DNA from 4 places in the Streptomyces sp. NPDC001492 genome. Region 2 is predicted to be linked to each of the others. Evidence: riboswitches for the same ligand, from Rfam matches in the RefSeq annotation. Region 2 holds a riboswitch; each other region holds the start of a gene.

What was found. Region 2 has a riboswitch for cyclic di-AMP ahead of ACWC1K_RS09510 (transglycosylase SLT domain-containing protein). Riboswitches for the same ligand answer to the same signal wherever they lie in the genome.
Region 1: linked by a shared signal. The riboswitch ahead of ACWC1K_RS38075 (M23 family metallopeptidase) and the one ahead of ACWC1K_RS09510 (transglycosylase SLT domain-containing protein) in region 2 are both predicted to bind cyclic di-AMP.
Region 3: linked by a shared signal. The riboswitch ahead of ACWC1K_RS10510 (NlpC/P60 family protein) and the one ahead of ACWC1K_RS09510 (transglycosylase SLT domain-containing protein) in region 2 are both predicted to bind cyclic di-AMP.
Region 4: linked by a shared signal. The riboswitch ahead of ACWC1K_RS26685 (C40 family peptidase) and the one ahead of ACWC1K_RS09510 (transglycosylase SLT domain-containing protein) in region 2 are both predicted to bind cyclic di-AMP.

What each region holds. Positions count from the first base shown of each region.
Region 1 covers NZ_JBSFHW010000041.1:17,133-24,319, forward strand. The annotation lists gene ACWC1K_RS38050 (MFS transporter) at 1-56, shown strand, start outside; gene lhgO (L-2-hydroxyglutarate oxidase) at 139-1,359, shown strand; gene trmB (tRNA (guanosine(46)-N7)-methyltransferase TrmB) at 1,530-2,378, shown strand; gene ACWC1K_RS38065 (PrsW family intramembrane metalloprotease) at 2,449-3,768, shown strand; gene ACWC1K_RS38070 (aldo/keto reductase) at 3,799-4,749, opposite strand; gene ACWC1K_RS38075 (M23 family metallopeptidase) at 4,858-5,874, opposite strand; cyclic di-AMP (ydaO/yuaA leader) riboswitch at 5,886-6,043, opposite strand; gene ACWC1K_RS38080 (PP2C family protein-serine/threonine phosphatase) at 6,297-7,187, opposite strand, start outside.
Region 2 covers NZ_JBSFHW010000006.1:2,094-9,280, forward strand. The annotation lists gene fahA (fumarylacetoacetase) at 1-357, opposite strand, end outside; gene ACWC1K_RS09495 (carboxylate--amine ligase) at 600-1,868, shown strand; gene ACWC1K_RS09500 (FAD-dependent oxidoreductase) at 1,936-3,138, shown strand; gene ACWC1K_RS09505 (HAD family hydrolase) at 3,273-4,115, shown strand; gene ACWC1K_RS09510 (transglycosylase SLT domain-containing protein) at 4,211-4,693, opposite strand; cyclic di-AMP (ydaO/yuaA leader) riboswitch at 4,698-4,868, opposite strand; gene ACWC1K_RS09515 (polyprenyl synthetase family protein) at 5,568-6,578, shown strand; gene ACWC1K_RS09520 (CHRD domain-containing protein) at 6,727-7,187, shown strand, end outside.
Region 3 covers NZ_JBSFHW010000006.1:212,077-219,263, reverse strand. The annotation lists gene ACWC1K_RS10525 (lipase family alpha/beta hydrolase) at 1-737, shown strand, start outside; gene ACWC1K_RS10520 (M23 family metallopeptidase) at 1,032-2,492, shown strand; gene pcrA (DNA helicase PcrA) at 2,524-5,010, opposite strand; cyclic di-AMP (ydaO/yuaA leader) riboswitch at 5,412-5,563, shown strand; gene ACWC1K_RS10510 (NlpC/P60 family protein) at 5,572-6,726, shown strand; gene ACWC1K_RS10505 (tellurite resistance/C4-dicarboxylate transporter family protein) at 6,826-7,187, shown strand, end outside.
Region 4 covers NZ_JBSFHW010000022.1:42,243-49,429, reverse strand. The annotation lists gene ACWC1K_RS26695 (ATP-dependent Clp protease proteolytic subunit) at 62-697, shown strand; gene ACWC1K_RS26690 (hypothetical protein) at 705-1,013, shown strand; cyclic di-AMP (ydaO/yuaA leader) riboswitch at 1,427-1,560, shown strand; gene ACWC1K_RS26685 (C40 family peptidase) at 1,564-2,037, shown strand; gene ACWC1K_RS26680 (hypothetical protein) at 2,093-2,299, shown strand; gene ACWC1K_RS26675 (hypothetical protein) at 2,355-2,969, opposite strand; gene ACWC1K_RS26670 (transposase) at 2,915-3,322, opposite strand; gene ACWC1K_RS26665 (RNA-guided endonuclease InsQ/TnpB family protein) at 3,319-3,918, opposite strand; gene ACWC1K_RS26660 (tetratricopeptide repeat protein) at 4,366-7,187, opposite strand, start outside.

The DNA of each region.
Region 1 (7,187 bases), on a different contig from region 2:
CTCGGGTGGTGGAGCTGCGGGAGCGGGCCCGGCCCTTGCTGATGGCACCGGCCTGAACCGCGGAAGGCGCAGGAGGACCTCTTTCCTTCCACGTTTGAAGTGATTGTCAGTGGCGCAGTGCACTATCGGTAGCGGGAGGTGGTGCAGGTGCGGCCGGGGATCGCTTACGACTGTGATGTGCTGGTGGTGGGGGGTGGCATCGTCGGGCTGTCCACGGCGTACGCGATCACGCGTGTCGCGCCGGGGACGCGGGTGACCGTGCTGGAGAAGGAGCCGGGGCCGGCCCGGCACCAGACGGGGCGCAACAGCGGGGTGATCCACAGCGGGATCTACTACCGCCCGGGCTCCCTGAAGGCGCGGTACGCGGTGCGGGGCGCAGCCGAGATGGTGAAGTTCTGCGCGGAGTACGGAATCGCGCATGCCGTCACCGGCAAGCTGATCGTCGCGACCGAGAAGGACGAGCTGCCACGGCTGCACGCCCTGGTGCAGCGCGGCCGGGAGAACGGCATTCCGGTACGGGAACTGGGCGGCGCCCAGATCGAGGAGTACGAGCCGGAGGTGCGCGGGCTCGCCGCCATACACGTCGGGACGACCGGGATATGCGACTTCGTGGGGGTCGCCCGGCAGCTGGCCGAGGCGTCCGGGGCGGAGATCCGGTACGGGGCGCGGGTCGAGCGAATCGACCGGCGCCCGGAGCTCGGGGTGGCCGTCCGGACGACGAGCGGTGAGGTCGTCCGCGGGCGCGTGCTGGTGAACTGCGCCGGGCTGTACTGCGACGAGGTGGCCTGGCTGACCGGGGACGACCCCGAGATGCGGATCGTGCCGTTCCGGGGCGAGTACTACGAGCTGGCCCGCCCCGATCTGGTGCGCGGGCTGGTGTATCCGGTGCCGGACCCGGCGTTCCCGTTCCTCGGTGTGCACCTCACGCGCGGGATCGACGGCGGCGTGCACATCGGGCCGAACGCGGTGCCTGCGCTGGCGCGGGAGGGATATGACTGGGGGGTCGTACGGCCGCGGGAGGTGGCGCGGACCCTCGCCTGGCCTGGGGCGTGGCGGATGGCCCGGCACCACTGGCGGTACGGGGCCGGTGAGCTGGCGCGGTCGGTGTCCAAGGCGGCGTTCACCACGGCCGTGCGGCGGCTTTTGCCGGCGGTGACCGCGGATGATCTGGTACCGGCCGCGGCGGGGGTGCGGGCGCAGGCGGTGCTGCGGGACGGGGGGCTGGTGGACGACTTTCTGATCAAGGAGGGGGCTCGGGCCGTGCATGTGCTGAATGCGCCCTCGCCTGCGGCGACCGCTTCGCTGCCGATCGGGCGGGAGGTGGCTGGGCGGGCGCTGGCCATGCTGGCGGCGGTGTGAGGTTGCCCGGGGGCGGGCCGCCGTCCCTGGGGGCCGCCGCCCCCAGACCCCCGCTTCGGCCCTTGAGGGGCCTCGTCCTCAAACGCCGGACGGGCTGGCATTGCCGACCGGCGCCGAGAAGTGGCACCCCGGACTGAGAGGTGCCTGCGCCCCGTAAAATCGACCCCACTGTGTCTGACTCCCTCAACACCCCCGAAGCCCCCCGCCCCGGCGATCACGTGCCGCACATCCCCGGAGTGTCCGTCCGGCATACCCGGACCAAGGGGGAGCCACGGTTCCCGGACGGGCCGAAGGCTGATCCTGCCGGGTCGCACTTCGAGCGCCGGATCCGGAGTTTTCAGCCGCGGCGGAGCCGGGTGACCGCCGGGCAGGCCGATGCGCTGCAGCGACTGTGGCCCAAGTGGGGGCTGGACATCGACGGGCAGCGGACCCTCGATCTCGGCGAGCTGTTCGGGAACGGCAATCCCGTCGTGCTGGAGATCGGGTTCGGGATGGGTGAGGCCACCGCGCAGATGGCCGCCGCGGACCCGGAGACGAACATCCTCGCCGTGGACGTGCACACCCCGGGGCAGGGGAACCTGCTCAACCTCGCCGACCACGACGGGCTGTCCAACGTCCGCGTGGCCAACGGGGACGCGATCATCCTGCTGCGCGAGATGCTCACCCCGGATGCGCTGGACGGGCTGCGGGTCTACTTTCCCGACCCGTGGCCGAAGAAGCGGCATCACAAGCGGCGGCTGATCCAGCCGGAGTTCCTCGACCTCGCCGCGGCCCGGATCAGACCCGGCGGCATCGTGCACTGCGCGACCGACTGGGAGCCGTACGCCGAACAGATGCTCGAAGTGCTGACGGCGCATCCGGAGTTCGAGAACACGCAGCCGGAGGGCGGTTTTGCGCCCCGTCCCGACTTCCGGCCGCTGACCCGTTTCGAGGGCCAGGGACTGGACAAGGGACATGTCGTGAACGACCTGCTCTTCCGTCGCGTACAGCACCACAACCAGCCCCCCACCGGCGCCTGAAGCCCCACGGCCCTGCGGGCAATCCGAAGTACCGTCGCGGGCGGCGCCCTCCCTCGTTAGGGTCAATGCCGTGGCCACCTTTCCCCCGTACCCGACGCATCCGCCACACCCCGGCGGCCCGGCCGGCGGTGCGCTCGGGCACGCTCACTGGTGGCAGCGCAGAGCGGTCCGGTACGGCGCGCTCATCACCCTGCTCGCGCTCTCCGGGCTCGTCATCCTCGCCCTGGTGCGCGAACAGACCGGCACCGAAGGGTTCCTGGTGGGGCTCGGGCTGGCCGTGCTGCCCGTGCCGCTTCTCATAGCCGCGTTCCGCTGGCTGGACCGCGTCGCCCCCGGCCCCTGGCGCAACCTGCTGTTCGCCTTCGCCTGGGGGGCCTGTGCGGCGGCGCTGATAGCGATCGTCGCCAACAGCTTCGCCACGAAGTGGATAGCGACGGCGACCGCCGACCCGTCCAGCGCGGACACCCTCGGCGCGACCGTCATAGCGCCCATAGTCGAGGAGTCCTCGAAGGCGGCCGCCGTGCTGCTCGTCTTCCTCTTCCGCAGACGCGACTTCACCGGGATCGTCGACGGCGTCGTCATAGCCGGGGTCACCGCCACCGGCTTCGCGTTCACCGAGAACATCCTCTACCTGGGCACCGCCTTCGGCACCGACCAGCTCACCGGTGACCGCGGCATCGCCTCCGTCACCGCGGCGACGTTCTTCGTGCGCATCATCATGTCCCCGTTCGCGCATCCGCTGTTCACCGTGCTCACCGGCATCGGCTTCGGCATCGCCGCGCTCTCCGCGGAGCGCCAGCACCTGCGGCGCGTCCTCGTCCCGCTCTTCGGCCTGCTGCTCGCGATGAGCATGCACGCGATCTGGAACGGCTCCTCGGACTTCGGCGAGTACGGCTTCTTCGCGGTGTACGCGGCCTTCATGGTGCCCGCGTTCGGCCTGCTGACGTGGCTGGTGATCTGGACCCGCCAGCGCGAACTGCGCACCGTGCGCGAGGAACTGCCCGCCTACGCCGTCGCGGGCTGGCTCACCCCCGCGGAGCCCTATGCCCTCGGTTCGATGCGGGCACGCCGGCTGGCCCGCGAACACGCCGCCCGCCACTTCGGCAAGCCCGCCGCATGCGAGGTCGCCCGGTACGAGGCGTACGCGACCTCGCTGGCCTTCCTGCGGCACCGGGGGCGCCGTGGCCGCGCCGGCGCCGACTTCGTCGTCAGGGAACGCGAGTTGCTGGACGAGCTGTGGCGGCGCCGGGAGGTGGCACGCCCGGCGCTGGACCACGCGGCGCGGATGACGGCGCCCCCGGTGCCGGTGGCGGCGCCGCCCTGGCCGGTGTACGGGGCGTACGGGTACCCGGCGGTGCCGAATCCCGCGTACAACCCGTACCGGTCGTAGGACCTGAGGCCAGTCACAGGACCAGGGGGGTCAGGCCGACGCTTCCGTCAGGCGGGCGACCTCGGTGTCCGTGAGCGTCAGCTCGCCCACCGCGAGCAGTGCCGGGAGCTGCTCCACCGTCCGCGCGGAGGCGATCGGGGCGGCGACCGTCGGCTGGGCCGCGAGCCAGGCCAGGGCCACCGTGGCGACCGGGGCGTCGTGGGCCTGGGCGATCTCGTCGAGGGCGGTCAGGACCCGCTGCCCCCGCTCGGACTCCAGGTGCTTGGCCGCGCCGCCCGCCCGCGGGCTGTCGACCGTCGTGCCGGGCCGGTACTTGCCGGTGAGGAAGCCGGAGGCGAGGGAGAAGTACGGGACGGCGGCCAGACCGTAGCGCGCGGCCAGGTCCTGCAGCTCGCCCTCGTACGTGTCGCGCGAGACCAGGTTGTAGTGCGGCTGCAGGGCCACGTACTTGGCCAGGCCCTCGCGGTCGGAGAACTCCAGGGAGGCGCGGAGCCGGTCGGGCGAGATGTTGGACGCGGCGATGTGCCGGACCTTGCCGGCCTGCACCAGCTCGTCGAGGGCGCCGACGATCTCCTCGACCGGCACCTCGGGCTTGTCGAAGTGGGTGTAGTAGAGGTCGATGTAGTCGGTGCCGAGGCGGCGCAGGGAGGCCTCGGCCGCGGCCTTGATGTTGGCCGCGGACAGGCCCTGGAACTCGGGGTGCTGGCTGACCTTGGTGGCGATGACCACGTCGTCGCGGTTGCCGCGCGCCCTGACCCACTTGCCGATGATCGTCTCGGACTCACCGCCCTGGTTGCCCTCGGCCCACGACGAATAGGAGTCGGCGGTGTCGACGAAGTTGCCGCCGGCGGCCGTGTAGGCGTCGAGCACGGCGAAGGAGGTGGCCTCGTCGGCGGTCCAGCCGAAGACGTTGCCGCCGAGGGAGAGCGGGAAGACCTCGAGGCCGGAGGAGCCCAGCTTGCGCAGAGAAGGAGAAGTCATGCCAGACGTCAACGTCCGCCCCGGAGGCCGGTCTTCCGCAGCGGGCGCAAAGATCCCGTAAACAAGCGGACTACGGCACTCCGGGTACGGACGGAGAACGTACCGGTGTCAGGGGTTGAGGCCCTTGCTGCGCAGCCACGTCATCGGGTCGATGCCGGTGTCCTGGCCGTCGGGGTGGACCTCGAGGTGCAGGTGCGGGCCGGTCACGTTGCCGGTGGCGCCGATGCGGCCGATGACGTCACCCGTGCCGACCTTCTGGCCGACGCTGACGCTGATCGACGACTGGTGGCAGAACCAGAGCTCCGTGCCGTCGTCGAGGGTGAGGATCGTGCGGTAGCCGTACGAGCCCGCCCAGCCGGCCTGGGTGATGGTGCCGGAGTGGATGGCCTTGATGAGCGTGCCCGTGGGGGCGGCGAAGTCGAGGCCCGTGTGGTAGCCGGAGGACCACATGGAGCCGGCCTGACCGAAGGTGCCGGTGATCGTGTACGACACGACCGGCAGCTTGAACTGCTTGGCCAGCTCGGCGAGCTTCGCGGCCTCGGCGGCCTTCTTGGCGGCCGCCTCCGCCTTCTCCTTCGCGGCGGCGGCCTTGGCCGCGGCCTCCTTCTCGGCCTTGGCGGCGGCGTCGTCGACCTGCTGGGCGAGGGCCGCCTCGGTGGCCGCCTGGCTCTTGCTGTCGATCTGGACCTGCTGCGACTCGGCCTGCGCCATGATCCGGTCGCGCAGCGCCTCACCGGCGCCCTGCGCGGTGCCTGCGGACGTGGTGGCGACATCGCTGAGCGCGGTCGCGGAGCCCTTGGGGGCGTCGGAGCCGCCGTCGAAGACATGGCCCACGGAGGCGAGATCGGGCATGGAGATCGACACCGGCGGCTTGCCGGTGTTGGCGCTGGCCATGCCGCCCGCGCCGACGGCGGCTATGACGCCGACGCCGAGGACCGTGGAGCTGCGGGCGAGTCCCCCGCCGCGCTGCTTGGCGACGCGGTGCCGGCCGCGTACCGGGGCGAGGGAGTCCTCGGTGGGATTCCACTCCTCCCAGGGGCCCTCGTCGGTGCGTCGGACGGCGAAGCCGAAGGGCTCGGTGCTCGGCACGAACGGGGCTTGTGGGGCAGGCGGGTTGGACGCCACGTGGGCGTGCTCCTTTCCTTCCTTCTCGCCTACCGGGTTAGCTGACGGGTTCGGAGCAGGAAGGTCTCCTACGCGCGTATACCTGCCGTGCTGCCACGGCTGTATCAGCGCGATTCACCCCAGGGTGGTGGTTCCCCGGTTCCCTTGCGGGATTCGGCGCGTGCGCACGGAGCCGCCTCTTGTGACGGCTGGGACGACCGCGCTGCGTTATCGAACGTTAATAGACCCGGGGTGCCGATTCCAAGGTGTTCCGCTTGATCATTAACCTTTCCGACCTGGACGTACGGCGCATGAACGGCGAAAAACGGGCGAGTTGACCGCACCTCAGAAACCCCACAAGTATTGACCGTATGTCAGTTGTTATGCGGAGTGGGTTCACCTGATCACACCCGGTCACCTACGGGAAGGAAGTGTGAAGACGGTCAGGGCCGTCGTACGGCGAGCAGCGCCATGTCGTCCGCCATGGCCTCACCGGCGTATCTGCGCACCTCCCGCGCGAGGGTGACGAGCAGCGCCGCGGGGTCGTGGAAGACCCGGCCGGCGAGCCGTTCCGCGGGCTCGAAGAACACCCCCTGCTCGTCCCGCGCCTCCGACAGCCCGTCGGTGTACAGCAGCAGCGTGGCCCCACTGCGGAACGCGGTCTCCTCGGCGCGGTCGGGCCAACTCCCGAGCCCGCCCATGCCGAGCGGCAGGGCGGGCTCGCGGGCGTGCAGGGTGCGCACGGTGCCGTCCGGGCACAGCAGCAGCGGGGGCGGATGGCCGCGGGTGACGATGCGTACGACGCCTTCGCCGTGCGGGAGTTCGGCGAGCACGGCGGTCGTGAACCCCTCGAACAGCTCGATCCCCGCCCGCCGCGTCGCCTCGCGCTCCAGCGCCCGGTCCAGCCGCTGCGCGACCGCCTCCAGCGTGGCCTCCTGCTCGGCGGCCTCCCGGAAGGCCCCGATGACCACGGCCACGGCGGCCACCGCCCCCATTCCCTTTCCGCGTACGTCGCCCACGACCAGCCGTACGCCGTGCGGGCTGTCCTGCACGGCGTACAGGTCGCCGCCGATGGACGCGTCCGCCTGCGCGGCCTCGTACCGTGCCGCGATCGCGAACCCGCCGATCCGCTCGGCGGGCTCGGGCAGCACGGCGCGCTGGGCGGCCTCGGCGATCTCGCGCTGCGAGGCGAGCTCCTCGCGGCTGCGGCGGACGAGGAGGTTGATGAGGACGGCCAGCACGGAGACCGTCGACACGGTGGCCAGCTCGGTCACCGCCTCGACCTGGAGGAGGATGCCCACCTCGGCGTGGATCGCGGTGACGACCAGGACGGT
Region 2 (7,187 bases):
GTAGAAGTCGACGTAGTCCGCGACCTCGAAGGGGAGGTGGAGCGTCACCGACGCGAGCGGATGCAGGAAGGCCCCGACCGCCTCCTGGTGCGCCGGTACCGTCACCCACGCCGTCAGCGCGCGCCGTACGTCCGACCAGGTGGTGCGGCCCGCGGCGAGCAGCGGGTTCAGCGAGGGCTGCGCGAGCAGGGAGGCGTACGGCGACCCGAGCGCGCGCGCCGCCGCGCCCGCGTCCAGGACATGGTCGCCGAGCCGGACGCCGACGGTCCGCTCCGTCGAGCCGGCAGGGGAGAAGACGCCGTACGGAAGGTTGTGCGGACCGAAGGGATCGCCCTCGGGGACGTCGAAGGGGGGCATGGGGTGCTGCCTCACTCTCACTGTGTCGCGGACCGTCTGTCGTGTGCCACCTGCGCGAACCGTTATATGGCCGCTGGGTGGCCGCGCCACACGTTACGGCGGGGTTGCCAGTCCTGGGCAGTGTCTAAAGAGTTTGCAATGTCCGAATTGGGCTTGTCGGACGTGGCAATTCCGGCTTAGCGTCCTTTGGGGGACACGGACGGGGTGGGTCCGGTCCGTAGGGGGGACGCGTGGGGGGACCCGTGGCCAGCAGCACACGCAGTGTGCCGTTCGCGGCCGATCGTGAAGTGCCCGGCCTGATCGTCAAGTTCGGCGACTACCCGCTGCACCACGGCGGTGTCGGTGCGATTCGCAGCCTGGGCCGCCTCGGCGTGCCGATGTATGCAATCACCGAGGACCGTTACACGCCCGCCGCCTCCTCCCGCTACCTCGAGAAAGCCTTCGTCTGGCCGACCACCGGCACGGAGGAACCCGCCCGTCTGGTGGAGGGCCTGCTGCGCATAGGGCGCCGCATCGGCCGCCCCGCCGTCCTCGTCCCCACCGACGAGGAGGCGGCGGTGCTGATCGCCGAGCACCAGGACGCACTCGCCGGCCGCTTCCTGTTCCCGCGGGTCGAGCCCGCCCTGCCCCGCCGCCTCGCGAGCAAGCAGGGCCTGCACGAACTGTGCATGGAACACGGCATCCCGAGCCCCACGGCCGCCTTCCCGCAGTCGTACGACGACATCGTCACATTCGCCGAGAAGGCCCGCTTCCCGGTGGTCGCCAAGAACCGTGAGGCGTTCGTACGGCGCAAACGGCCGGCGGTGAACGGCACCACGCGGATCTCCACTCCCGAGGGCCTGCTCCGCCTCGCCCGAGACTGGGGCGAGTGCCCCGGGGTGATCCTCCAGGAGTACCTGCCCAGGGAGGACGCCGAGGATTGGATCGTGCACGCCTACTTCGACCAGGACTCGACGCCGCTGGCCATGTTCACCGGCGTGAAGGTGCGCTCCTGGCCGCCGCACGCGGGCATGACGGCCAACGCGTACGTCGTCGACAACCCGGAACTCGCGGACATCGCCGCGCGTTTCATCAAGCAGATCGGCTTCACCGGCATCATCGACCTCGACCTGCGCTTCGACCGGCGCGACGGACAGTACAAACTCCTCGACTTCAACCCCCGCATGGGCGCCCAGTTCCGGCTCTTCGAGAACGAGTCGGGGGTGGACGTCGTCCGCGCCATGCATCTGGACCTGACCGGCCGCTCCGTCCCGGAGGGGGAACAGCGGGCCGGCCACCGGTACATCGTGGAGAACATCGACCTGCCCGCCCTGCTCGCCTACCGCCGCAGCGGCTATACGACGCCGCACGCACCGGCGCGCGCGAGCGGGACGGAGCTGGCCTGGCTCGCGGGTGACGACCCGCTGCCGTTCCTCACGATGCTCGCACGCTTCGTGCGGCCGGGCGCGAAGCACCTGTACCAGCTGTGGCGGACCAACCGCCGTGGCAACACCACCAGTTCGGGCGGCTAGCCGGCCGGTCGGCCGCCCGAGACGAACCACACGAAGTGACGAAGTGAGCGTCCTGGGGAGGGACTTCGTGATTCAACCGGTTGCAGTCATCGGCGCCGGGCCCTTCGGCCTGTCGACCGCCGCCCATCTCCGAGCACGCGGACTGCCGGTCCGCGTCTTCGGCGAGCCCATGGTCAGCTGGCGCGACCACATGCCCGCCGGAATGGTCCTCAAGTCGACCCCTGCCGCCTCCAGTCTGGACGCGCCGCAGCAGGGCCACACACTCGCCGACTACTGCGACGCCGCCGGCATCAGGCGGCTGGTGACGGATGAGGACATCATCCCCGTCGAGACCTTCATCTCCTACGGCGAGTGGTTCCAGCAGAAGCTGGTGCCCGAACTGGAGCGGGTGCGGGTGGTGTCGGTGGACCGGCACAAGGGTGGTGGCTTCGAACTCAAGCTGGACTCCGGTGAGTTGTTCACCGCCCGTGCGGTCGTCGTGGCGACCGGTCTGTCCGGCCTCGCGTACCTGCCGCCCGAACTGGCCACCGCCGCGGCGGACGGACCCACCCCCACGGGCCCGGTCTCCCACAGCTCCCAGCAGCACGACCTCACGCGCTACGCCGGCAAGGAACTGATCGTGATCGGCGCAGGCCAGTCCGCGCTGGAGACGGCGGCGCTGGCGGCGGAGGCGGGCGCACAGGTGCGGGTGGTCTCCCGTGGCCGCGGCCGGGTCGCCTTCGGCGCACCGCCGTGGAAGCAGCCGAAGCTGCGCCCCGAGTCGCCCTTCGGCCGCGCCTGGTCCCTGTGGGCCCTCAGCTACTACCCGCACCCCTACCGCTACCTGCCGGCCGAGACCCGCCACTACCTGGTCCGGCGCGTCCTCGGCCCGCTCGGCGCCTGGTGGCTGCGTGACCGCTTCGAGGGGAAGGTGCAGGTCAGCGAGGTCGACCGGATCGTGCGGGCGGACGCGGCCGACGGCTGCTCCAAGCTGACGGTGCGCACCCACGCGGGCCGCATCCAGGACATGTCCGCGGACCACGTCATCGCGGCCACCGGATACCGGGTCGACATCGCGGCCATGGACTTCCTCGGCCACGAACTGCGCACCCGTCTCGCGGTGAGCCGCGGCACACCCAAACTGGGCGCGGGATACGTCTCCTCGGTCCCCGGCCTGTACTTCACCGGCCTGCCGGCCGCGGCGTCGTACGGCCCGGTGATGCGTTTCGTGTGCGGTACCGAGTTCGCCTCCCCGAGGCTGGCCAAACACCTCGCGGCAGCGCACGGCTAGGCCGGGGCCGCCGGCCCCTGCCTGATGATGAAGAGCCACCAAGGATAAGGGAGTTGGGCGAGGGGCGGTGGGGCAACCAGCCGTCGTCCGGTTCGCGATGAGTCGGTGGGGCGTCCTGTCCGTATTCTCTGATCATGGCCGCACCCACCGCATATGCACTCATCGCCACCGACCTGGACGGCACGCTGCTCCGAGGCGACGACACGCTGTCCGACCGGTCCCTCGCCGCGCTCGCCCGGGTCGCCGGGGCCGGCGCCCGGCACCTCGTCGTGACGGGCCGGCCGGCCCCCAGGGTGCGGCCGCTCTTCGACCAACTGGGCGGCAGGGGGCTCGCGGTGTGCGGGCAGGGCGCGCAGGTGTACGACGTGGGCGCGGACCGTCTGCTGTGGTCCGTCACCCTGGACCGGGAGCTGGCCGAGACCGCCCTCGGCAAGATCGAGGCCGAGGTGGGTCAGGTGTACGCGGCTGTCGACCAGGACGGCGTCGAGGGACTCACGCTCATCGAACCGGGCTACCTGATGCCGCATCCGACGCTGCCGGCGGTTCGGGTCGACCGGCGCGACGACCTGTGGTGCGAACCCATCAGCAAGGTGCTGCTGCGCCATCCCGCCCTGTCCGACGACGAGTTGGCGGCGACGGCACGCTCGGTCGTCGGCTCGCTGGCCACCGTCACCATGTCGGGGCCGGGGACCGTCGAACTCCAGCCATGCGGCATCACCAAGGCGACGGGCCTCGCACTGGCCGCCGCACACCTGGGGCTCGGCCCTGAGCAGACGATCGCCTTCGGCGACATGCCCAACGACATCCCCATGTTCGACTGGGCCGCCCATGGCGTCGCCATGGCCAACGCCCACCCCGAACTCAAGGCGGTGGCCGACGAGATCACCCTGTCGAACGAGGACGACGGCATCGCCGTCGTCCTCGAGCGACTGTTCATCGAGTCCGGGGAGCTCGCCGCGGTTCGGGCCGCGCCCTGAAGGGGCGCGGGGCTGTATCTCTCTGCGGCTCCGCGGCCGGCCACGATGGTGCCGCAGAGGACCGACAGCCCACCGCGGCACTTCTGGCGCAACGCTCAGTACGCACCGAACACGTTGTCGATCGACCCGTACCGCGCGGCAGCGTACTTGCAGGCGGCCGTGATGTTCGCGATCGGGTCGAAGGGGTTCATCGCTGTGCCGGGCACGTGGTAGGCGAGGAACGTCGGGTCGATGACCTGCAGCAGCCCCTTGGACGGAGTGCCGGCGAGCGCGTTCGAGTCCCAGTTGTTGATGGCGGCCGGGTCGCCCGAGGACTCGCGGATGATGTTGCGGTAAATGCCGTTGTACGTCCCGGGGATTCCGTTCTGCTTCATGACCTGGAGGGCGCCCCGGATCCAGCCGTCGAGATTGTCGGCGTAACCCATCGACTTCACGTTGGCGACGGTCGGGGTGGCGGCGGACGCGGTGTTCGCCCCGATGAGCGGAAGGGCGAGAACGGCGGCGCCGGTACCGGCGACGGCGAGCTTGCGGGCGAGGCGGTTGCTTCTGGGACGGCGGTGCTGACCTGTTGCAGGCATGGCGGGATCCTCTCCGTCGCCTGCGAGGTGAGCTGTCGGGTTCGGGCGGGGAGATGCCCGGCCGCGCAGCCTTACGGCGACGCGGCTTCACCCCTAGCCGCACCGGGATGCCCGGTCCGGCGGCCTACCTGGTTCCCCCGCTCCTGCCGTGCGAGTGAGTCGGTCGATGGTCGTGCCCGGGCGGCGGCAGGATTCGGCGTCCACCCGACAGGCCGGGAACGTATGCGAGAGCACATGGCGGGAACAAGTGTCGGGCTCACAGGGCATGCCTATTGACCTTGGTCTGAGGCTTATGGGGCGCTTGATCCTTTGCGGTTGCCAAGCCTCAACTCGCGTACGGGGGTGGGGAAGCAGCGGGGGAATCGTCACCGCGCGCCCGTCGTGCCGTGTGAGTCAAGTCACCGGCGTCCGCAAGAAGCGGCAAAAAGGGCAATGACCCCAACTCATAGTCAATCAGCCGCCCACCGCCTCATTGGAGGGCGAAAGCGGAACCTGTCGTGTGGTGCACGTCGTTGTCATGACGGTCGCCCGTCGAGCACCCCGGGCCGGGATCCGGAGGTCCTCGTGAGTCGTTTCGTGGGGGAAGGATGTTTCGGGCTCGCGCAAACGAGGGACGCGCCGAGCGGCGCGCCGGGAACGGGCCGGGGACGCTCCGAGAGGCGGGTCGGCCGACACCCCGATAGACAAGTCGAGAGATATCCGTTCTTATCGGTTGATCAAAAACATACCGGTCGTGATCCGATACCGCCCGGGCTGGACGGGTGGGTGGCATCGGTGATCGAAAGGTGACCGGATACGCTGACTTGAGTGATGTCAGCGACCTATCGACAAACCGTGTAACCGCCAGTAGACACCAGCAGACAGGAGACCCCTCGTGACCGTCGTCGGGCCGTTCGGGCTGAGCGTGCGGGACCAGGCTCTGGAAGCCGATGTCCAGGCCGGATTGGCGGCCGTCGAGGAAGGTTTGCTCGAAGCCACCAAGAGTGAGGTGCCCTTCATCACGGAGGCCGCCCAGCACCTGGTGCGGGCGGGCGGGAAGCGGTTCCGCCCGCTGCTCGTGATGCTCGCCGCCCAGTTCGGTGATCCGTATGCGCCGGGGGTCGTGCCGTCGGCCGTGGTGGTGGAGCTGACCCATCTGGCGACGCTGTACCACGACGACGTGATGGACGAGGCCGCCGTGCGGCGCGGCGTCGACAGCGCCAACACCCGCTGGGGCAACTCGGTGGCGGTTCTCACCGGCGACTTCCTGTTCGCGCGCGCCTCGCACATCCTCGCCGACCTCGGGCCCGAGGCGGTCCGGGTCCAGGCCGAGGCGTTCGAGCGCCTGGTCACGGGGCAGATCCTGGAGACGGCGGGGCCGCAGGACGGCCGGGACCCGGTCGACCACTACCTGGACGTGCTCGGCGGCAAGACGGGTTCGCTGGTGGCCGTGTCGTGCCGCTTCGGGGCGATGATGTCGGGCGCCGACGAGACGGTCGTGGACGTGCTGACGCAGTACGGGGAGCGGCTGGGAGTCGCCTTCCAGCTGGCGGACGACGTACTGGACATCGCCTCCGAGTCGCGCGAGTCCGGGAAGACGCCCGGGACCGACCTCCGCGAGGGGGTCCCCACCCTTCCGGTGCTGCGACTGCGGGAGCGGGCGGCCCGGCTGGGGCTCGCCGAGGACATCGCCTTGTGCGAGCTGCTGGACTCCGACCTGAGCGACGACGCGCGGCACGCCGAGGCGCTCGCCGGGCTGCGTGAGCATCCCGCGCTGGAGCAGGCGCGCCGGGACACGGTGCGGTACGCGGAGGACGCGCGAGCGGCGCTGGCCCCGCTGCCGGAGTGCGATGCGAAGCTGGCGCTGATGGAGATGTGCGACGCCGTGGTTCATCGGGCCGGCTGAGCTGCCGCTCCGACCTGCGTCTTCGAGTGCTGTGACGCACGTCACAGATCTGGACTGAGTCCAGAATGAGATCGCTTCCGTAGTCCTCCCCAGAAGGCCGACGCAGGGGGTGTCGGCCGGTCTACGGGGAGAAAACAGCATCATGGGCATGAACACGACGTTCTCGAAGCGCCGTAAGAGCCTGATGGCGACAGCCGCCGCGGTGGCCGCCGCAGGGGGGATCGCCACCGCGGTGATCCCGGCCCACGCCGCCGGAGGGACCCTGTCCGGCGACACCGGGGGAACCGTTCTTGCCGCCAGTCTGCGAGGGGCCAACGAGGTTCCCGTGGCGGGCGGTCCGGCCGTCGGCGACAAGGACGGCGCCGCGCTCGAGTTCATCAAGGTGCAGGACGACAAGGTGTCCGTCGCCGTGACCTGGCGCGGCACCGGCAAACCGACCATGCTCCACATCCACCAGGGCGCCCGGGGGACCAATGGCGGCGTCAAGGTCGACTTCACCGACCTGCTGAAGAACAGCAAGCGCCACAGCGTCACCGGCACCGTCGAGGTCAAGGACGCCGGGCTGCTCGCCGCTCTCAAGTCCGACCCCGGTTCGTTCTACGCCAACCT
Region 3 (7,187 bases), 210 kb from region 2:
TCCTCCTCTATCCCTCCGGCGTCATCCAGGAACGCCGAGGGTCATCGGTCCCGCTCCCGTCGGCGGACGGCGCAGCACAGCTGCCGACCGGGACCAAACCCCCGGTCGTCCTCCTGCACGGCTTCATCGACAACCGCTCGGTTTTCGTGCTGCTGCGCCGCAGCCTCGCCCAGCACGGCAGGCAGCAGGTCGAGTCGCTCAACTATTCGCCGCTGACCTGCGACATCCGCACCGCGGCCGAGCTGCTGAGCCGGCACATAGAAGAAATCTGCGAGCGCACGGGCAGCAGGCAGGTCGACATCGTCGGACACAGCCTCGGCGGACTGATAGCGCGGTACTACGTGCAGCGGCTGGGCGGCGACATCCGCGTCCGCACGCTGGTGACGCTCGGCACCCCGCACTCCGGCACCCGGGTGGTACCGCTGGCGAACGCCCACCCGATCGTCCGCCAGATGCGCCCCGGCTCGGAGCTGCTCGAGGAGCTGACCCGGCCCGCGCCGGGCTGCCGTACGCACTTCGTGAGTTTCTGGAGCGACCTCGATCACCTGATGGACCCACTGGAGACCGCCTGTATCGACCACCCCGACCTGATGGTGCAGAACGTGCAGGTCAGCGGGATCGGACATCTCGCCCTGCCCGTGCACCCCGCCGTGGCGACCGGGATACGCCAGGCCCTCGACGCCGAGGGAACAGGAGCAGAAGCCGCCGCGCACGCCGGCGGCCTGACAGTGGCCTGACCCCGCCTCTTACAGCCCCGTCCACAGCCGCATCCGGTACGGCCGTATCCGTACAGCCCGCTCACAGCCCTGAACGGCACCCGGACAGCACTCGCACGGCTTTCCGACAGCCATTTGGCCTCGAACATTCTTCGAACACAGGGCCAAAGCCGTGCCCGTCGTCCCCCGAAACACGGCCGAATGCCCGTTTCCTGCGCGCACGAAACCTGTTGAAGATTGTCGAGCCCGTATACCGCCGGGTACAGTCACCGCACTGCTCTGGCAGCCCCTGTTGTCGAGGCGAAAGAGAAGTTGGTGAACGACCGTCACCCGTCGGGGACCATGACCCCGGCTCCGGCTTCCGATGCCGCCTCGGCGCACTACGCGTCGTACGGCACGCAGGAAGCCCAGTACGGCGACTTCACCACGTACAGCGGCTACGACTCCAGTGGTTTTGCGACCGGCGGCCACGCCACCGCGACCTTCGCCGCAGACCCCCTGTTCGGCAGCCTCCCGGGCGAGAGCACGGGTTCGTACGACTCCGGCCAGTGGGCCACGGGCGGCCACCAGACCCTGAACTACGACGCGTACGCGGCACAGCACCATGCCGCCTACGACACCGGTGTGTACGACACGACCCTCTGGGCCGCCGACCACCAGCCGCTTCCCGTCATCCCACCGCAGGCCACCGGGCACGACGTCTCAGGCCAGTGGGATGCGAACGCCTGGCTGCAGCCCGACCACTCGGGCAGCACCGCCGATCAGACCCAGCAGTGGGAATGGGGCACCCAGGCCTTCGACACCGGGGCGTACGACGCCACACAGTGGAACTCCGAGGGCCCCGAGGCCGACGGCACCGCCGCGCCCGCCGGAACCGCCGACGACCACGAGCAGCAGGCCGAGCACGCTGCGTACGAGGAATCCCTCCCGGACGACGGCCAGTCGAACGCCACCGGAGAGCTGCCCTCGGTGACCCCGCTCCTCGACGAGCAGGAAGAGGTCAGGTCGGCTCCGGTCTCACGCGCGGGCTCCCGCAGCGGGGCCCGCTCCCGCCGTCGCGCGCCTGCCAAGCGGTCCGCGCTGCTGACCATCGCCGTGCCCTCGGCGTGTGTGATGGGCGTGGCCGGTATCGCCGCCGCCTCCGTGGGCACCTTCACCGGCGACCAGGGCACCTCGACGACCGCGTCGGACGCACATGCGGTGAAACCATCCGCCGCCAACAACAAGCTGGACACCCAGCTCCGGAGCCTCTCCGCCGGCGCCGACGACTTCGCCGACCGGGCCAGCCGTACGCAGGAGCGCATCGACCTCAAGGCCCAGCAGGAGGCCGAGAAGAAGAAGGCGGCAGCGGAGGCGGCCCGCAAGGAGCGGCTGCGCCCGAAGTACGTCCTTCCGGTCACCCAGAGGGGGCTCAGCGCCTACTTCGGGCAGGCCGGCATCAACTGGATGTCCGTACACACCGGCATCGACTTCCCCGTCTCGTACGGCACGACGGTGATGGCCGCGACCGACGGCACCGTGCGCACAGAGTGGAACAGTGCGTACGGGAACATGATGATAGTGACAGCGAAGGACGGCACGGAGACGTGGTACTGCCATCTCTCCAGCTATCGCGTCGCCTCCGGTACGACGGTCAAGGCCGGCGACCCGATCGCGTACTCGGGGAACTCCGGCAACTCGACCGGCCCGCATCTGCACTTCGAGGTCCGGCCGGGCGGGGGTTCGGCGATCGACCCGCTGCCGTGGCTGCGGAGCCACGGGCTCGACCCGACTTAGGAGACCCGGGGGCCGCGCCCCCTGGGTCCTGTCACAGCTTCTCCACCGGCGCATACCGCAGCAGCAGGCGCTTCGGCTTGGTGTCGCCGAAGTCGATCGTCGCCTCGGCGTTGCCGCCCGTGCCCTTCACGGCCACGACCGTGCCGAGTCCGAACTGGTCGTGTGTGACCCGGTCACCCACGGCCAGCGAGACCACCGGCTTCTCGGAGGCCCGGCTCGTGGCGAATCCGGACGCACCCGACGCCGACGAACGGGAGCGCGAGGAAGACAGCGAGGACGCCACGGCCGACGCCGGTCCGGAGGAGACCGGGGCGGCGGCGCCCGTCCGCTTCCAGTCGACGTGCTGTGCCGGGATCTCCTCCAGGAACCGGGAGGGCGGGTTGTACGACGGCTGGCCCCACGCACTGCGCAGGGAGGAGCGGGTCAGGTACAGCCGCTCACGCGCGCGGGTGATGCCGACGTACGCGAGCCGCCGCTCCTCCTCCAGCTCCTTGGTCTGGCCGAGGGCGCGCATGTGCGGGAAGACGCCGTCCTCCATGCCGGTGAGGAAGACCACCGGGAACTCGAGGCCCTTGGCGGTGTGCAGGGTCATCAGGGTGATGACTCCGGAGCCGTCCTCGTCCTCGTCGGGGATCTGGTCCGAGTCGGCGACCAGTGCGACGCGCTCCAGGAACTCGGCGAGACCGGGGGACTCCTCGCCCTCGCCCGCCTCCTGCTCGAACTCCAGGGCCACGGCGGCGAGTTCCTGGAGGTTCTCGATGCGGGTCTCGTCCTGCGGGTCGGTGGAGGCCTGCAACTCGGCGAGGTAGCCGGTGCGTTCGAGGATCGCCTCCAGGACGGTCGCCGGGCCCGCGCCGGACTCGACGATCGTCCGGAGGTCCTCCATCAGCGTGTTGAACCGCTTGACGGCGTTGGCCGACCGCGCCGCCATGCCGTAGGCCTCGTCGACGCGGCGCAGCGCCTGCGGGAAGCTGATCTTCTCCCGCTGGGCGAGGGCGTCGATCATCGCCTCCGCGCGGTCGCCGATGCCGCGCTTGGGGACGTTCAGGATGCGGCGCAGCGGCACCGAGTCCTCGGGGTTGGCCAGCACCCGCAGATAGGCCAGGACGTCCCGGACCTCCTTGCGCTCGTAGAAGCGGACACCGCCGACGACCTTGTAGGGCAGGCCGACGCGGATGAAGACCTCTTCGAAGACACGGGACTGGGCGTTGGTGCGGTAGAAGACGGCGACGTCCGAGGCCTTCGTCTCGCCGGCGTCCGTGAGACGGTCTATCTCGTCGGCGACGAACTGGGCCTCGTCGTGCTCCGTGTCGGCGACGTAGCCGGTGATGCGGGCGCCCGCGCCCGCGTTCGTCCACAGGTTCTTGGGGCGGCGGGACTCGTTGCGCTCGATGACCGCGTTGGCCGCGGAGAGGATCGTCTGGGTGGAGCGGTAGTTCTGCTCCAGCAGGATCGTCGTCGCGTCCGGGTAGTCCTCCTCGAACTGGAGGATGTTGCGGATCGTCGCACCGCGGAAGGCGTAGATCGACTGGTCGGCGTCGCCCACGACGCACAGTTCGGCGGGCTGCAGGTCGTACTCGTTCGGCGGTACGTCCTCGTCGTGCGCGCCGGTGCCGACGAGTTCCCGTACGAGCGCGTACTGGGCGTGGTTGGTGTCCTGGTACTCGTCGACCAGGACGTGCCGGAAGCGACGGCGGTAGTGCTCGGCGACGTCCGGGAAGGCGCGCAGCAGGTTGACCGTCGTCATGATCAGGTCGTCGAAGTCGAGGGCGTTCGCCTCGCGCAGCCGCGACTGGTACATGGCGTAGGCCTGGGCGAGGGTCTTCTCGAAGCCGTCGGCGGCCTGGGCGGCGAAGTCCTCCTCGTCGATCAGCTCGTTCTTGAGGTTCGAGATCTTGGCGCTGAAGGACTTCGGCGGGTAGCGCTTGGGGTCGAGGTCCAGGTCGCGGCAGACCAGGGCCATCAGGCGCTTGCTGTCGGCCGCGTCGTAGATCGAGAACGACGAGGTGAAGCCGAGCTTCTTGCTCTCCCGGCGCAGGATGCGCACGCACGCGCTGTGGAAGGTCATCACCCACATCGCGTTCGCGCGCGGGCCGACGAGCTGCTCGACGCGCTCCTTCATCTCGCCCGCGGCCTTGTTGGTGAAGGTGATCGCGAGGACCTGGCCCGGATGCACGTTCCGCTCGCCCAGGAGGTAGGCGATGCGGTGGGTGAGCACGCGGGTCTTGCCGGAGCCGGCGCCCGCCACGATGAGCAGGGGGGTGCCGGAGTGGACGACGGCCGCGCGCTGGTTCTCGTTCAGCCCGTCCAGGAGCGCGGCCGGGTCGATCGCCGGGCGGGGGGCGCCGTTGCGGTAGTAGGCCTCCCGGTCCGGGGGCACGTCGAACTTCCCGCCGAACAGATCGTCCGGGACCGGCTCCGGTCCGTGATCGTCCTCGGGCGGCGGCGGAGGTTCCTCCTCGTGCCCGCGGGGGGCCTGGAGGTTCGCCAGGAAGCTGTCGTCAAAGAGGCTGCTCATCGCTCTCCGAGTCTAGGGCGCCCCACTGACAGCCCGCCGCCGCCCTGAGAACATCGCCGGAATCCACTGACTCCCCAGCCCCCGCCGGCCGCGGAATCCCTGATTCTTCCGGACCTGGCCGCGAGGTTTCCCTCCAGAACCGTGCCGTCACAGCCCGTAATTGAACAGGCCGAGACAGCTACCGAAGCGGGCAGATGTCGCCACTCCGGAAAAACACAGACAAGACGCCACGCTTCCTCCCGAACTGACGACTGCGTGCGGCCCGCTGACCAAAGGTCACGAAAATGTATCGGGCATATCGAACATCATCCTTCACAGGGGCCACACGAGTTGGCTACCGTTCCGGCAGGCCGCACGACCCCCACCGGCGAACGTCGCCGGGCCGCGCGGCCTCCGCCGAGTCCGGGGCGCCGCCGCGCATCCGGAGCCGGGGACCCACACCGACCTTGGGGTGAATCGGTCCTCCCTTTCGAGGCACGGACCGTAGGGCAACCCTTCCGAAGCACGCGCCCGAACCCGACAGCTAACTCGGTAGGCGGAAGACGGAAGGAGTCGCCTCCCTTGGCGTCGCACCGCAAGTCGCGCCCCGCGGGTACGCGCGTAGCAGGCATACGCACCCCCGCCCTCGCCACGGCCGCCCTCACCTCGGTGGCCCTGCTGTCCCAGTCGGCGAACGCCGCCCCCACTGCCGACGGCAAGCCCAGCCTCGAAGAGGTCGAGAAGAAGGTCGACGACCTCTACCGCCAGGCGGAGTCGGCCACCGAGAAGTACAACGCGGCCAAAGAGAAGACCACGAAGCAGCGCAAGAACGTCGACACCCTCCTCGACGACGTCGCCAGGCGCACGCAGAAGCTCAACGAGGAGCGGGAGCAGCTCGGTTCCTTCGCCGCGGCCCAGTACCGGACCGGAGCCGCCGCACCCGACACGGCGACCTTCCTGCTCGCGGACTCCCCACAGGACTACTTCGACCAGACGCAGCTCATGGGGCGGCTGACCTCTCGCCAGAAGAGCGCGGTCGACGACTACTTCACCGAGCAGTCCGCGACGATGAAGAAGCGCGAGGAGGCCTCCAGGAGCCTTCAGACGCTCACCGAGACGCAGAGCGACCTCCAGACCGCCAAGTCCACGGTGCAGAAGAAGCTCTCCGACGCGCGCGCGCTGCTGTCGAAGCTGACCGCCGAGGAGAAGGCGCGGCTCGCGGCTGTCCAGAAGCAGAAGGAGGAGGAGGCCGCGCGCAAGGCCGCGGAGCTGGCGAAGCAGCAGGCGGCGGCGGAGAAGGCCAAGGAAGAGGCCGCGGCCCGGGACAGCGGCTCCTCCGCGGGCTCGGGATCCACCTCCGCCGGCGACTCCTCGTACGCCACCAAGGCCGAGAAGGCGCTCGCCTTCGCCCGCGCCCAGATCGGCAAGCCGTACGTCTGGGGCGCCACCGGCCCCGACTCCTACGACTGCTCCGGCCTCACCCAGGCCGCCTGGAAGGCCGCGGGCGTCGACCTTCCGCGCACCACCTACGACCAGGTGAACGCCGGCACCACGGTCTCCCTCACCGACGCGCAGCCCGGCGACCTGATCTTCTTCTACGACGACATCAGCCACGTCGGCCTCTACATCGGCAACGGCATGATGATCCACGCCCCGAAGCCCGGCGCCTACGTCCGCGAGGAGTCGGTCTACTACGGCGGCGCATCGATCATCCACAGTGTGGTGCGGCCCGCCTGAGGCACCGGGGAGCAGAGCACGCGCGCGTGCGGGGCAGTTTGTGACGCACGCGCGCGTGGCCCGCCCTCAACCCGCGCCGCACTCCCTAGCATCGGCCCCATGCCCGGCAGCACCGGCCCCAAGGCCGGCCCGACCTTCCTCCGCGCCTGGTGGGCGCGGCGTTCGCCGGCGGCCGGGGCCGCCGTGATGGCGACCGGCATTGTGTCGCTCGGACTGCATCTGACGGGATACGAGGTGCTGTCGCGGGTCGCCCTGGGCCTGGCCTGTGTCGCCTGGGTGGTGCTTGCGGCAGGCTTCGGTGTCCGTCTGGTGCGGGAACCGGAAAAGTGGCGGACGGAGGCGGGGACGCCGGGGGCGCTGACCGCCGTCGCGGCGACCGCCGTGCTCGGGACCCGGTTCTGCGCCCTCGGACGGCAGACTCTCGCGGAGGCCCTGCTCGCACTGGGGGCCGTGCTGTGGCC
Region 4 (7,187 bases), on a different contig from region 2:
CCCCATCATAACGTCATGTACGTCCTGTACATTTTTTACAGACGCAGAAGGAGGGGTACCGATGACCCGACCGTCCGCCCGTTACGTCCTGCCCGAGTTCACCGAGCGCACCAGCTCCGGCACCAAGACGATGGATCCGTACTCCAAGCTCCTGGAGGAGCGGATCGTCTTTCTCGGGACGCCGATCGACGACACCTCGGCGAACGATGTGATGGCCCAGTTCATGCATCTCGAGTACCAGAACCCGGACCAGGACATCTCGCTCTACATCAACTCCCCGGGCGGCTCGTTCACCGCCATGTCGGCGATCTACGACACGATGCAGTACGTCGGCTGCGACGTGGAGACGATCTGTCTCGGGCAGGCCGGCTCGTCCGCCGCGGTGCTGCTGGGGGCGGGCACGCCGGGCAAGCGGTTCGCGCTGCCGGGGGCACGCGTGGTGATCCATCAGCCGCTCCTGGCCGAGCCCATCGAGGGACAGACCAGCGATCTGGCCATCCAGGCCGAGGAGTTGGGCCGGATGCGGGCCCGGCTGGAGGAGATGCTCGTACGGCACACGGGACGCAGCCCGGAGCAGGTCGCCGCGGACATCGAGCGGGACAAGATCCTGAACGCCCAGGAAGCCGTGGAATACGGCCTGGTGGACCGGATCATCCCCAGCCGCAAGGCCACCCTCGCCCCGCCCACCGGGCGGTGAGCGGCCGGTGCTCCCACCCGAACTCCCGCCGCTGCCCGCCCTCACGCGCGCCGAGGGCGAGTTGATCGACCGTTACCTCGACGTGGTCGACCTGCTCGGCCGCATCAACCCCGCGCAGCACGGCGACACGTATCGCGGGCTGCGGGCCGCGCAGGCGCTGGTGAGCAAGGCGGCCCAGCTGCGCGACGCCCTGGCTCTGATGCACCAGCGGGGCGAGACCGAACTGCACGCCCCGACGCTGGGGCGCGCCCTGCGGGTGCTCGACGGGGAGCGGCGGACCGCCCGGGTCACGGTGCCGCCACCGCCCCACAGTTGACGCACGTGACCGGTCTGGACCTTCCACCCCTCGGCGAAGCGTCCGGACCGGAGTTCAAACGGACCAAACGAGGTACCCCCATTCGGCGTAGTCGCGGCTCCTTTTTCGCGACCGTCAGGGTTGCGCAACGCGCCTGCCGCAAGGCCGGAATGTGATGCTCCGGTGCTGGTCCGGGCCTCCTCGGGGGTCTCAACGCCCCCTCGAACGCAGGGGTGTCCACCCGAACGGGTGAGTGGTGAGTAACGACACAAACCCCCGGTTCCATTGGGATTTTCGGACTTGTATGGGTGAAGATCCCTGTCTGACGACAAGCCCCCGCCGCAGCGGCGGGGCGATCCGGGCGGACGCCGAGTCCTGCCGCCGCCCGGATGACCGGTCGACAGGAGTGGATCGGCAGGAGTGGAGGACCCAAGCAAGACGGGTCGCCGGAACGGTCACGCCATGACCGGGTCGAGCAGCCCTTGGGGTGAAGCCGCGTCAGCGGCCGGGCAACTTCGCCAGCCCGAATCCGACAGGTCATCCTTCACAGGCGGCTGACGAAGGGTTGCGCATGACTGCGCTCAATCGTGTCCCGTCGCTGATGGTCCGGGCCGGTACGGCCTCGGCCCTCACCATCGCCGCAGTGGGCGGCTCCATCGTGGTCCCGGGCGTCGCCTCCGACGCCTCGGCAGCCACCATGGCGACGAAGGCACTCCAGATCGCGGCTTCCAAAAAGGGTTCCCCGTACAAGTGGGGCGCCAGCGGACCGCGCCGGTTCGACTGCTCAGGGCTCACGCTGTACTCGTTCAAGAAGGCGGGCAAGAAGCTGCCCCGTACAGCGGCCCAGCAGTACAACAAGACCCAGCACATCTCCGCGAAGAGCCGGAAGGCCGGAGACCTTGTGTTCTTCCACTCGGGCTCCAACGTCTACCACGTGGGCATCTACGCCGGGAAGGGGAAGATCTGGCACGCCCCGAAGACCGGGGACGTCGTGAAGCTGCAGAAGATCTGGACCTCCAGGGTCTGGTACGGCCGGGTCAGCTGACTCTCCCGCGGGGGCGACGGCAACCTGACGAGCCGTCGCCCCCGCGGGGCATGACGTGACATCAGAGGGCCGGCAGCGCTTCGAGGAGAAGCACCGCCCCCAGGGCCGCCGGCGCGACGTCAAGGTGATGCGGTCATCCGAAGGCATCGACCCAGACGACGACCTCTTCGAGCCCCAGTACGTCAGCATCGAGTACGACGACGAGGCCTTCTACGACGCGATGAACAACAGTGACGACGGGCCCGAGGAAGACGACGAATGACCCCGGACCGCCCTCGGTCCCCCGTGCCGTAGCCAGGCCATGCCCAACAACGGCGTTACGCCGATGCGGCGCCGGACGCGTCCACAGGAGGCGGCAGGGTGCGCAGGCGCTCGCGGAGATCGGCCACATACTCGGCGGGGCGGGCGGCGAGCAGGCCCTCCAGCCGCTGCAGCCGGGTGCGGGCGGTGGCGCGCAGGCGGCTCGGCGGCACCCGGTCGATGACGTCCAGGGCGCGCTGAGCGGCGTCGGACGGCTGGTCGGAGGCCTCACCCTGGGCAAGAACGAGGGTGGCGGCGGCCCATCCGGGGCTGCCGGTGGTGCAGGCGGCCGCGGAGGCCTCGGCGCGGGCGCGGGCCTGCTCGGTGCGGCCCAGCGTGAGGTGCGCTTCGGCCTGGTGCAGGGCGAGTTCGGGTTCGTCGAAGCCGAAACGCCCGGGTGCTTGGCCTGCCGGGTCGGCTTCGAGTTCGGTCAAGGCCACGTCGAGGGCGGCGGCCGCCTCCTGGTCGCGGCCCTGCTGAGCGAGGGTCGGCAGCAGCGCCCAGGCGTGGAGCTGGGCACGGATCAGACCGGCGGGGCCTGCTGCCGCGCCGCGCTCGGCGTACGCGTACGCGGCGGTCAGGGACCCGTGTACCGAGCCGCGCTGGTGAGGGCCAGTTCGAGCTTGTGCCATCCCTTGTCGAGGATGGCCCGGTTCAAGCCGCGTTTCTGGGCCACGCGTCGGCCTGGCTCGGCGATCGTGCCGGACGCCGACTTCGACATGGCGCGCGTCTTGAGGTCTTCCAGGACCACCAGCGCGTTGCGAGACGTGAAGCGATTCGCCAGGTGGGCGCAGAAGTCCGCCCGCCGGTCGATGGCTCGCCCCATGATCCGGTTCATCGCCGCGACCGTCTTACGCCGGTTCGCGCTCCCCTTCTTCTGGCGCGCGAGCCGCTGCTGAAGCCTGCGGTAGCGGGTCTTCTCGCCCGCAGTGATGAACGGCCGGTCATGGAAGTGACCAGCGCTGGTCGTCACCGCGACCCTCACGCCGCGTCTATGCCGACCGCAGTATCCGGCATCGCATGTGCAGCGGGCGCGGCCTGCTCGTCGTCCACGAGGAACGATACGAACCAGTGCGCGCCCTTGCGGCTTACAGTTGCCGACCGCACGGCCCCGCCGAGCTGACGAGACCAGCGGAAGCGCACCCATCCCAGCTTCGGCAACTTGACGCGGCCCCATTTGCGGCTGAGGCGTTCAACTTGGATCTGCTTGGCATCCGGGAACCGGAACGAGGGCGACCAGAGCGCCTTCGAACGCCAGCGGACCTTGAACGTGCCATGCCTTCGGCATGCTCGATCCACGTCCCTCAAGGCCTGCTGCAAGATGTGCGAGGGCGCAGCCTTCAACCAGTCATGCTCGCGTTTGGCGTCGGCCAACTCCGCGCATTGCGGCGCGAAGTTCATCCATCCGCCCCGATGCCGGTACTGACGCCGCTGATCAAGACCGGTGTTCCACACCGCCCGACAGATGTTGCCGAACTCCTCGCACAAAGCACCCTGATCTTCAGTGAGCGAAAGCCGGTACCTGCGGCCAGAGAGCACGGGAACACCCCCCTCGACGAAATTCACCATGGTGCGGGCCACTGACACCACAGCACACTCGGTCGCTACGCGATTCCGGCCCGCTGATGCGCTAGCCCCCGTAAGGACGGGGGCTAGCGCCCAAGAGCCCCAGCCAAATGGCCTTTCTGCCTTTCACGCTATCCCAGGCGCCGCCGCCCCGGCAGGGCGGAAACGCGGATTGCGGCAACCCGCAATACGGGCCCTGAACAGGCGCAATGACCTCTTGCTGGGCTGCGGGCGAGGCTGTGTGCATCCGGCCGGTGGCCTGGTCCTCGACGGCGGCGGCAACGTCGCCTCGGGCTCCGGCACCAAGCAGTCGACGTACGGCAGCAGCACCAATCTGCTGTGGACCTTCACGGTGCTGTGACGCCCGCGCCGGAGTGACCCGCTGCGGCGCGCTGCATGGGCTCGCGCCGCGGCGCCGTGTCGGTCCTCCCTGCCGGGCCGCAGCATGGGTCGCTTGCGTGCTCAGACGGTGGTGTCGTCGGCCGGGAGCGCCGTCAGCAGCGGGCGTGCGGCGTCCGGGGTGAGGCCGGCGGCCAGGGCCTTCTCGAGCCAGTAGCGGGCCTCGTCGGGGAGACCTTCGCCCTCGGCGATGCGACCCAGAAGCAGGAACAGGCCGGGCGGCAGGCCGACGGAGGGCGGGCCGTCGCCCGAGGGTGCCCGCCGTGCGGGCTCCTCGGGGGCGGACGAGGGCCGTACGTCCGGGGCGGGGGCGTCGCTCCTGCCCGGGGTGGTGGTGATCTCCCGCGGTCGGGTGTCCGAGCCCGCGGGCACGAGAGCCGGTCGCGAGGCGACGGGGGCGTCGCCGAGGGCGGTCAGGGCCAGGGTTCTGGCGTCCGGGTCGTCCGATGCGACCGCTTCGCGCAACCAGTGCTGTCCCTCGGCCGTGTATCCGTCCAGCATGGCCAACCGGCCCAGGATCACCAGAGCCTGGGGCCGGTGCTCCGGGTCGTCCGAGCGGGCCAGCGGAAGAAGCGTCTCGCGGGCCTCCGTGCGACGGCCGAGCCGGGCGAGTGCGCTGCCGAGGAGGCGGCGGGTCAGCGGCTCGATCGAGGGCGTGTCGGTGGCCAGTGCCCGCGTGAGGGTTTCACGGGCCTCTTCCAGGTCGTTCTCGGCGAGTTGCGTCCAGCCGAGGTGGGCGAGCGCCCGCGGGGTGACGTCCGGCTCGTCCAGGTCGAGCGCCGCCCGCAGATACGGCTGGGCCGCCGCCATGTCGCCCACCTCGACCAGGTACTCGCCGCGGCCGAGGAGCGCGACGGCCGTCGCGTCCGTCTGCCCGGAGGCGGTCGCCTCGTCGAGGAGGTCCAGGGCTGCCTCCACGTCGCCCTGCTGCAGCTTGATCGCCCCCAGATGGGCCAGGGCGAGCGGGGTCAACGACGTGGCGATCCGGCTGTCGGAGGCCAGCAGCGCCTCAAAGCGCTCGGCCGCCTCCTCCGGCCGGCCTTCCTGGGCTGCCAGCTTCGCGAGTTGGACGCCTGCGAGGTCCCTTGCCTCCTCGGAGTCGGACTCCGCGATGCGGGCCAGGATCGGGCGACCCTCTTCGGTGCGCTGCTCCTGCACGAGGAGGATGCCCAGGAACGCCTCGGCGATCTCGGCCAGTGCCGAGCCCGACCGGGCCTCCGCGGTGAACAGGGCCTCGGCGCGCCGAGTTCCGTCCTCCCGCTCGGCCAGCATCAGCGCCAGATCGATCCGGGCGACGGCCGACCAGTGCTGGTGTCCGAAGTCCATGGCCCGCTGGTAGGCGGCCTCGGCCCCCGCCCAGTCGCCGCGGGCGGCCAGTGTGTCGCCGAGCAGGTCGGCGGCGCGCGGCGCCAGATCGGGCTCGTCGGAGTCGATGATCTCGGTGAGCAGGTCCGGCCCGCGCTCGTCGCCGAGCCTGATGAACAACAGGGCGAGGTCCAGGCGGGCCATCGGGGCCCAGACCCGGTGGCCCGAGGCGATCGCGGCGCGGTAGGCGGCCTCGGCGCCCGGCCAGTCCTCCAGCGCTGTCTTCACGTCGCCCAGCAGGTCCGCGGCACGGGGAGCCTGATCCGGGTGACCGGACTCCGCGACCTCGGTGAGCGCGGCCAGGGCGCGGTCGTCGTAGCCGGCCTGGGCCCAGTACATCGCCTGGTCGGAGCGGGCGACGGCGGCCCAGCCGGGGTGGCCCGAGTCGACGACCCTCTGGAGCCGTTCGGCAGCGGCCTCGAAGTCGCCACGTGCCGCCTGCACCGCGGCGAGCAGGCCTTGGGCACGCAGCACCTGCTCCGGATTGGTGAAGTGGACGGCGCGCTCCAGGACGGCATCGGCCTCGTCCAGTCTCTCCTCCAGGCAGTACAGCCAGGCAAGGGTGACCTGGGCGTGTTCGGAGGCGAAGAGATGCTCGGACGCGGCGGCCGCGTCCAGCAGATCGCGGGCCCGGTCCAGCTCGCCCCGCTGGATGCACAGCGCACCGAGGTTCGCCTGGGCCAGTGGCACCACCAGCGGATTCCCGGAGGACAGCGCCGCAGCCAGCAGTTCGTCGGCGCGGTCCAGCTCGCCCTCGTCGAGCAGGGCCGCGCTCAGATTGACCTGGGCGAGCGGTACCGCCGACGCGATGGCGGACTGGCGTACCGCACGCGGCAGGCTCAGCGGCTCCGTGCCGACGAGGCGGGACTGTGCGCCGGAGGGCAGCGCGGCGGACGGGGCGCGCTTCGCCCGGGCCCCCGCGCCGGACATCTCGCCGCGCTGCACGATCAACCCGGCGAAACCGGACTGTGCGATCGGCACGACCTGGGAGTCTCCCGACTCCAGTGCGGATTCGAGCAGTTCCCGGGCCCGCTCGGTCTCGCCCTGGCTCAGCAGCACGCCACCCAGGCTCGCCCGGGCCAGCGGAGCCGCCTGCGGATCGCCGGACGCGATCGCCGCCTCCAGTTGCCGGCGTGCGCCGGCCATGTCACCCGTGACCTGCAGTACGGCGGCGAGGTCGACCTGGGCCAACGGCAGGACGTCGGACGATCCGGAACCCGCCGCCTCCTCCAACAGCACCTTGGCGCGCGCCATGTCCTTGAGATACATGGCCATTTCGCCGAGCATCAGCGCCGCCCAGGCCCTGACTCCGCGGTTCGTCGCATCGGTGTGGGCACGTTCCAGCGCGCCGACGGCCACGTCCTGTTCCTTCCGCGTGAACGCGGCGAACGCGACGCCGAGCAGGTGGTCGGGCGGTACGGCGCGCACGGCCCATTCCCAGGCGAACCGGGGGACCGGCGAGGTCTCCGGGTCGTCGCGGCCGTCGAGGTAGCCGGGAAGGTAGGCAAAGGCCTCGTAGC